2 regions of the Streptomyces sp. NPDC043726 genome follow, and region 1 is predicted to be linked to the other one. Evidence: riboswitches for the same ligand, from Rfam matches in the RefSeq annotation. Region 1 holds a riboswitch; the other holds the start of a gene.
What was found. Region 1 has a riboswitch for cobalamin ahead of AC068Z_RS34850 ((2Fe-2S) ferredoxin domain-containing protein). Riboswitches for the same ligand answer to the same signal wherever they lie in the genome.
Positions count from the first base shown of each region.

Region 1 (4,190 bases):
GCCTGGGTGACGATGCCCCACACCTGGACGGGCGGCACCCGCACCGAGCCGATCGCGAGGCCCGCGGTGCCGGAGAGCATGAGCAGCACGGTCAGGACGGTCAGTGTCAGGGCCAAGGCCCCGGGACGGGTGCTCTGTTCGTCGGTGGGGCGCGGCCCGGCGGGCGCCTTCGTGACCGGTCCGGTCACCGGAAGCTCTTCGGGTGCAGTCCACGGGCGAGGTCCTCGACCGCGTACGCCGAGCGGATGCCGACCAGGGTGGCGGTGAGCGGCAGGACGACGAACCGCTTGTTCTTCACGGCGGGTACGTCGGCGAGGGCGGGCTGGGCGAGCAGGAACTTCTTCTTCTGCTCGACGCTTCCGGAGCCGGCGTAGTCGTAGATGGCGATGACCTCGGGCTTGCGTTCGACGACCTGTTCCCAGGAGACGTCGCCGAACACGTCGTCCAGGTCGGCGAACACGTTCCTGCCGCCGGCCAGCCGGATCAGCTCGGTGCCCAGGCTCTTGCCGCCGGCGGTGAAGGCGCTCTTGTCGCCGCTGTCGTAGACGAAGACGGACGCCGCGGGCTCGTCCTCGACGGCGGTGGCGGCCTTGTCGATACGGCCCTGGAGGTCGTCGACGAGCCTGCCGGCCCGGTCGGAGACGCCGAAGATCCGGCCCAGGGTGCGGATCTCGTCGTAGGTGTCCTCCATCGTCACCTGCTTCTTGCCGCAGTACTCGCGGTTGAGGTAGGTGTCGATGCCCGCGTCGGCGAAGGCCGTGCGGGAGCGGCCCTCCTTCTCGTCGAAGGCGCTGCCGTAGCCGCCGTAGACGAGATCGGGTTCGGCTTCCAGGACGGTCTCGAACGACGGCTCCCGCTCCGAGAGTTCGGGGATCGCCTCGTAGTCCTTCTTCAACTCGGGCAGGACGGCCGAGTCGGGGAAGGCGGTCCCCACCATGCGGTCCTTCAGGCCGAGAGCGAGCAGCAGTTCGGCCGGGTGCTGGTGGATGGTGACCACCCGCGACGGCGGCTCGTCGTAGGTCGTCTTCACACCGCAGTTGTCGATGGTGACGGGGAAGCCCTCGATCGAGGAGGCCGAAGCCTTCGCGTCCTCGGGGCCGTCGCCGGACGAGCCGCAGCCGGCGGTGAGCAGGGTCACGGTGAGGGCGACGGCGGCCGCAGCGGCGCGTACCGGCCGACGCCGGTGGGTCGCCGCGGAGGACGACTGGGCAGGGGAAAGCGACTGGAACACGTAAAGCCTCCTGGAGTCCGCGCTCCTCGGAAACGGGCCCGCGACAGGGCAGTGTCCTGACTCCCGGATCGACGTTCCCCCTGCCTTCCCACGCGGTGCGCAGTGGCATGTCGAGGGGTGCACTCCCCGGTCACAGTGGCGGGACCGTGCCGGACTCACACCGGCTTCCTGGTTCCCGTCGCGGCGATGACCTGGTGATATTACGTTCCTGTGAGACGGGAGCGAAAGGGCGTGCGGGTGTGATGCGTGCGCCCCTTCCGGCCGGGGCGGTGGCCGGGGTCCGCCGTGGTGGTGCCGTACGAGCGGATGTCATGATGGCGGACGACAAGGCGACGGCGGAACGAGGAAGCCGGTGTGAATCCGGCGCGGTCCCGCCACTGTGATCGGCGAGCGGATCCCGAACAGACCACTGCCCGGAGGCGGGTGGGAAGGCCGGGACGAGCACTGACCCGAGAGCCAGGAGACTCACGCGGTCGCTTCCTCAAGGTGAATGGGGCGGATTTCCCCAGGGAGGAGGGCTCGTCGGGATGCCCATGGAGGCTTCGCACGACGGCCGTGTGCCGTGCCGGGTCGTGGTGTGCCGTGACTGCTGCTGCGGCAGCCCGAAAGTGACGGGTGTCGACCACGGCGAGCAGAGCGCGCGCCTCGCCCAGGACGCGCCGGTCCGGATCACCGACTGCCTCGACGTGTGCGAGCAGGCGAACGTGATCGTCGCACAGCCCTCCGCCGAGGGCCGTGCCGCCGGCCGATCCCGCGGTCTGAACGCGTCCACCTGACACCGCTGTTCCGGGAGTTGACGTGAATCCACTGCGGCAGGCGCCCGCCCCCGCCGTCGCCGAAGCCCTCGCGGATGTCGCGCGGTTCGGCACCTTCTTCGCGGTCGAACTCGGCGGCCCGGACCAGGGATGGCACCCGGTCGAGGACACGTACGCCCGCGGCGCCGCCGACCTGGTGGCGGCCACGGCTCACCGTTACGACACCCGCGAAGTGCGCGTCGGCGCTTCCATCGTGCAGCTCGGACACGCCGCGCGCCTGTGGTCACCGGTGCTGGCCTGCACCGTCGCGCACGGCATCGTTCCGGACCTGACCGGGCTGCAACGCGCCCACAGCGGACCGGAGTTGCGGATCGCCGTCCCCACCGGCCGGTACGCGGACGGTAGCCCGCGTCTTGCCGAGGCGCTGTACGAGGTGGTCGTCCGCAGGCACCTGGATCGACTGGCCGCAGGACTCCGCGTCAAGGTGGCGCCCCGGCTCCTGGCCGGGAACGCGGCCTCGGCGCTCGTGGAGGCGGCTCGTGCTGTTCTGACGGCCAGGCCGGATCTGCGTGAGCCCCTCACCGACCTCGTGGGCGCCTTGCTGAACACCGGCCGACTCGCGGCCACCGGACACCTCACCGGGCCCAACCTCGGCTTCCGGCGGCGCAGTTGCTGCCTGTATTACCGGGTGCCGTCGGGAGCCAAGTGCGGGGACTGCGCGCTGGCCGGATGACGGAGGAGTGCTCGGCCGGGAAACGAAGAACCCCGCTTCCCGGCCGGGCGATGTCGATGTCAGGTCGTCGGCAGCTCCCCGCGGACCGCTCGGGCCGCCGTCACCAGGTTCTCCAGGGAGGTGCGGGTCTCGGGCCAGCCGCGGGTCTTCAGGCCGCAGTCGGGGTTGACCCACAGCCGTTCGGCCGGGATGGCCTCAAGGCCGATGCGCAGCAGCTCCGCCGCCTCCGCCGCGCTCGGTACGCGCGGCGAGTGGATGTCGTAGACGCCCGGTCCGGCCTCGCGCGGGTAGCCGTGCGCGGCGAGTTCGCGGGCCACCTGCATGTGGGAGCGGGCGGCCTCCAGGCTGATGACGTCCGCGTCGAGATCGTCGATGGCCTGCACGATGTCGCCGAACTCGGCGTAGCACATATGGGTGTGGATCTGCGTGTTCGGCCGCACGCCGGCGGTGGTGAGCCGGAAGGCCTCCGTGGCCCAGGCCAGGTACGCGGCACGGTCGGCGGCGCGCAGCGGCAGTGTCTCGCGCAGGGCGGGCTCGTCGACCTGGATCACCGAAGTACCAGCCGCCTCCAAGTCGTTGACCTCGTCACGCAGGGCCAGGGCGACCTGGCGGGCGGTCTCACCGAGCGGCTGGTCGTCGCGGACGAAGGACCAGGCGAGCATGGTGACCGGACCGGTGAGCATGCCCTTGACCGGGCGGTCCGTGAGCGATTGGGCGTACGTCGTCCAGCGCACCGTCATCGCCTCGGGACGGGAGATGTCGCCGGCGAGGATCGGCGGGCGGACGTAGCGGGTGCCGTAGGACTGGACCCAGCCGTGCTGCGTGACGAGGTAGCCGGTGAGCCGCTCGGCGAAGTACTGGACCATGTCGTTGCGTTCGGCCTCGCCGTGCACGAGGACGTCCAGGCCGGCCTTCTCCTGGAAGGCGACGACCTCCTGGATCTCGGCCCTGACCCGCTCCTCGTAGCCGGCCGTGTCGATCCGGCCCGCCCTCAAGTCGGCGCGCGCCGAACGCAGTTCACCGGTCTGCGGGAACGAGCCGATGGTCGTGGTCGGCAGCAGCGGCAGGCCCAGGTGGGCACGCTGGGCGGCGGCGCGTTCGGCGTACGGCTGGGCGCGGCGCGCGTCGGCCTCGGTGACCGCCCCCGCGCGGGCGCGCACGGCCGGGTCGCGGGTGATCGGCGAACCCGCGCGGGAGGCCAGGTCGGCCCGGTTGGCGGCGAGTTCCGCGGTGATCGTGTCCGTGCCGCGGGTCAGTGCCCTGGTGAGGGTGACGATCTCGGCCGTCTTCTGCCGGGCGAAGGCGAGCCAGCGCCGGATCTGAGGCTCGATGTCCCGTTCCGCGGCCGCGTCCAGGGGCATATGAAGGAGGGAGCAGGAGGCGGCGACGTCGACCCGGTCGGCGAGACCGAGCAGGGTGCCGAGCGTGGACAGGGACTTCGCAAGGTCGTTGATCCAGATGTTGCGGCCGT
Region 1 is NZ_JBWKCI010000015.1:35,968-40,157, forward strand. Features, by position in the region: gene AC068Z_RS34840 (FecCD family ABC transporter permease) at 1-188, opposite strand, end outside; gene AC068Z_RS34845 (ABC transporter substrate-binding protein) at 185-1,231, opposite strand; cobalamin riboswitch at 1,261-1,441, opposite strand; cobalamin riboswitch at 1,536-1,714, shown strand; partial or broken gene AC068Z_RS34850 ((2Fe-2S) ferredoxin domain-containing protein) at 1,759-1,977, shown strand; gene AC068Z_RS34855 ((2Fe-2S)-binding protein) at 2,030-2,719, shown strand; gene metE (5-methyltetrahydropteroyltriglutamate--homocysteine S-methyltransferase) at 2,779-4,190, opposite strand, start outside.

Region 2 (4,190 bases), on a different contig from region 1:
CCTGTCGACCGTGCTGACGATGGTCGCGTACAAGCTGTGGCAGCGTGACCAGCGCGCCCGCAAGACGGAGGGCGCCAAGTGAACGACGGCGTGAACGGCGTCGCACTCGCCGTCTTCATCTTCTTCTTCCTGGCCGTCACGGTCATGGGCTTCCTGGCCGCGCGCTGGCGCAAGGCCGAGAACGAGCACAGCCTCGACGAATGGGGCCTGGGCGGACGGTCGTTCGGCACCTGGGTCACCTGGTTCCTGCTCGGCGGCGACCTCTACACGGCGTACACCTTCGTGGCGGTCCCGGCGGCGATCTACGCGGCCGGCGCGGCGGGCTTCTTCGCGGTGCCGTACACGATCCTCGTCTATCCGCTGATCTTCACCTTCCTGCCCCGGCTGTGGTCGGTCTCGCACAAGCACGGGTATGTGACGACCTCGGACTTCGTGCGCGGCCGGTTCGGCTCCAAGGGCCTTTCGCTGGCCGTCGCGGTGACCGGCATCCTGGCGACGATGCCGTACATCGCGCTGCAACTCGTCGGCATCCAGGCGGTGCTGGACGTGATGGGCGTCGGCGGCGGCGAGAACACCAACTGGTTCATCAAGGACCTGCCGCTGCTGATCGCCTTCGGTGTGCTGGCCGCGTACACCTACTCCTCGGGGCTGCGGGCCCCCGCGCTGATCGCCTTCGTCAAGGACACCCTGATCTACCTGGTGATCGCGGTGGCGATCATCTACATCCCGATCAAGCTGGGCGGGTTCGACGACATCTTCGCCGCGGCGAACGACAAGTTCACCAGCACCGGGGCGGGCGGTCTGGTCCCGGCGGAGGCCGGCCAGTGGACGTACGCCACGCTGGCGTTGGGCTCGGCGCTGGCCCTGTTCATGTACCCGCACTCGATCACGGCGACCCTCTCCTCCAGGAGCCGTGACGTGATCCGCCGCAACACCACGATCCTGCCGCTGTACTCCCTGATGCTCGGCCTGCTCGCGCTGCTGGGCTTCATGGCCATCGCGGCCGGGGTGAAGGTGGAGAACGGACAGCTGGCGATCCCGCAGCTGTTCGAGAACATGTTCCCGGACTGGTTCGCGGGCGTGGCCTTCGCGGCCATCGGCATCGGCGCGCTGGTGCCGGCGGCGATCATGTCGATCGCGGCGGCGAACCTCTTCACCCGCAACATCTACAAGGACTTCATCAAGCCGGACGCGACACCGGCCGAGGAGACCAAGGTCTCCAAGCTGGTGTCCCTGCTGGTGAAGGTGGGCGCGCTGGCCTTCGTCCTGACCATGGACAAGACGGTCGCCATCAACTTCCAGCTCCTCGGCGGCATCTGGATCCTGCAGACCTTCCCGGCGCTGGTCGGCGGCCTGTTCACGCGCTGGTTCCACCGCTGGGCGCTGCTGGCGGGCTGGGCGGTCGGCATGATCTACGGCACGGTTGCGGCGTACGGCGTCGCCTCGCCGACGCAAGCGCACTTCGGCGGTTCGTCGAAGGAGATCCCCGGCATCGGGGAGATCGGGTACATCGGCCTCACGGCGTTCGTGCTGAACCTGGTCGTCACGGTGGTCCTGACCTTCGTCCTGAAGGCGGCGAAGGCCCCCGAGGGCATCGACGAGACCAGCCCCGAGGACTACACGGCGGACGCGGGCGACCCGGGCGTGCAGAAGGAGCTGTCGCCCCTTCATTGATACGGAGCCGTTCCGCAGCGGGCCGCCGAAATTCAGGACTGTCGGCGGCCCGTTGTCGTACACACTCGATCACATGGACTTCCGGATCCGCGCGGCGGAACCCACCGAATACGACGAACTCGGCGAGATCACCGCCCAGGCCTACCTCCGGGACGGCCTGCTCACCTTCGGCGAAGCCGACTGGTACCTCGGCGAACTGAGAGACGTGGCCAAGCGGGCGGCCGCCGCGGACGTACTCGTCGCCGTGGAACAGGACCGCCTCCTCGGCGGAGTCACCTACGTCCCCTCCCCCGGCCCCATGGCCGACCTCGCCCGCCCCGGCGAGGCCGAGGTCCGCATGCTCGCCGTGGCTCACGAGGCCCGTGGCAGAGGCGTCGGACAGGCCCTCGTCCAGGCGTGCGTCGACCGCTCGAGCGCAGCGGGCGACCGCACCGGCGTCGTCCTGTCCACCCAGCCCCTGATGCACACCGCCCACCGCATCTACGAACGCCTCGGCTTCCGCCGCTCCCCGGAACGCGACTGGAACCCGATCTCGGACCACCCCGAGTTCACTCTCCTCACCTACGAGTTGACGCTCTGAAGTCGACGCGCGACACAACATCTGGGGGTGTCACCGCCGCCCGGCACAAGATGTATGCTCATGCTCGCTGTCGCCGCAGGGGAATCCGGTGTGAATCCGGAACTGTCCCGCAACGGTGTACTTGTGCACATCTGTGCACATGGTCCAGTCCGAGGACCTGCCGACAGTGCGCCCGGCCGTCCGGTCCGGGTGACTGACGTCCGGGCCTCGTGGAGTGGGCCGGTGGACGCGACGCCCCGTGCGCTCGTGAGCTGCCTCCTGCCCTCCGCAAGGCCCCGTGCCGAGCGAGGGAGAGCCCCACGTGACCATCGCGCCAGCCGATCCGGCTTCAGCCGTCCCGACCGTCGAGGACGCCCCGGGCACCGCCCTGCTGCGGACCCTGACCCAGCTGACCGCCGACCTCCCCGACGCCGACCCCGGCCGGGTCGCCGCCGCCGCGCTGCGCGGCCGGTCCGCGCGGGCCGACGAGGCGGAGCTGCGCGAGCTGGCCACCGAGGCCGCGGCCGGGCTCATCTCCGAGGACCCCGCCTACAGCAGACTGGCCGCCCGGCTGCTGACGGTCTCCATCGCCGCCGAGGCCGCCTCGCAGGGCGTCACGTCCTTCACCGAGTCCGTCGCGGTCGGGCACCGCGAGGGGCTCATCGCCGACCGGACCGCCGAGTTCGTCCGGATCCACGGCGCCCGGCTCGACGCGCTCATCGACACGGGCGCCGACGACCGCTTCGGCTACTTCGGTCTCCGTACCCTGCACAGCCGTTACCTGCTCCGGCACCCCCTCACCCGCAAGGTCGTCGAGACGCCGCAGCACTTCATGCTCCGCGTCGCCGCCGGTCTCGCCGAGGACGACACCACCAGGTCGGTGGACGAAGTCGCCGCGCTCTACGGGCTCATGAGCCGCCTCGACTACCTCCCCTCCTCCCCCACGCTCTTCAACTCCGGCACCCGGCACCCCCAGATGTCGTCCTGCTACCTCCTGGACTCGCCGCTGGACGAGCTGGACTCCATCTACGACCGCTACCACCAGGTCGCCCGGCTCTCCAAGCACGCCGGCGGCATCGGTCTGTCGTACTCCCGTATCCGCTCCCGGGGTTCGCTGATCCGCGGCACCAACGGGCACTCCAACGGCATCGTCCCGTTCCTCAAGACGCTCGACGCCTCGGTCGCCGCCGTGAACCAGGGCGGCCGGCGCAAGGGAGCCGCAGCGGTCTACCTGGAGACCTGGCACTCCGACATCGAGGAGTTCCTGGAGCTGCGCGACAACACCGGTGAGGACGCCCGGCGGACGCACAACCTGAACCTCGCGCACTGGATCCCGGACGAGTTCATGCGCCGGGTAAACGCCGACGAGCAGTGGAGCCTCTTCTCCCCGGCCGACGTGCCCGAGCTGGTCGACCTGTGGGGGGACGAGTTCGACGCCGCCTACCGCAAGGCCGAGGCGGCGGGGCTCGCGCGCAAGACCATCCCCGCCCGCGATCTGTACGGCCGGATGATGCGCACCCTCGCGCAGACCGGCAACGGCTGGATGACCTTCAAGGACGCCGCCAACCGCACCGCCAACCAGACGGCCCTGCCGGGCCATGTCGTGCACTCCTCCAACCTCTGCACGGAGATCCTGGAGGTCACCGACGACGGGGAGACGGCGGTCTGCAACCTGGGCTCGGTGAACCTCGGTTCGTTCGTGGCGGACGGTGACATCGACTGGGAGCGCCTGGACGAGACCGTCCGCACGGCCGTCACCTTCCTCGACCGGGTCGTCGACATCAACTTCTACCCGACCGAGCAGGCGGGCCGGTCCAACGCCAAGTGGCGGCCGGTGGGCCTCGGCGCGATGGGCCTGCAGGACGTCTTCTTCAAGCTGCGGCTGCCCTTCGACTCGCCGGAGGCCAAGGCGCTCTCCACCCGCATCGCCGAGCGCATCATGCTCGCCGCCTACGAG
Region 2 is NZ_JBWKCI010000001.1:207,957-212,146, forward strand. Features, by position in the region: gene AC068Z_RS00965 (DUF3311 domain-containing protein) at 1-82, shown strand, start outside; gene mctP (monocarboxylate uptake permease MctP) at 79-1,674, shown strand; gene AC068Z_RS00975 (GNAT family N-acetyltransferase) at 1,748-2,254, shown strand; cobalamin riboswitch at 2,309-2,433, shown strand; gene AC068Z_RS00980 (ribonucleoside-diphosphate reductase subunit alpha) at 2,556-4,190, shown strand, end outside.
Region 2: it holds a riboswitch for cobalamin, as region 1 does, so the genes downstream of both, AC068Z_RS00980 (ribonucleoside-diphosphate reductase subunit alpha) here and AC068Z_RS34850 ((2Fe-2S) ferredoxin domain-containing protein) in region 1, are expected to answer to the same signal.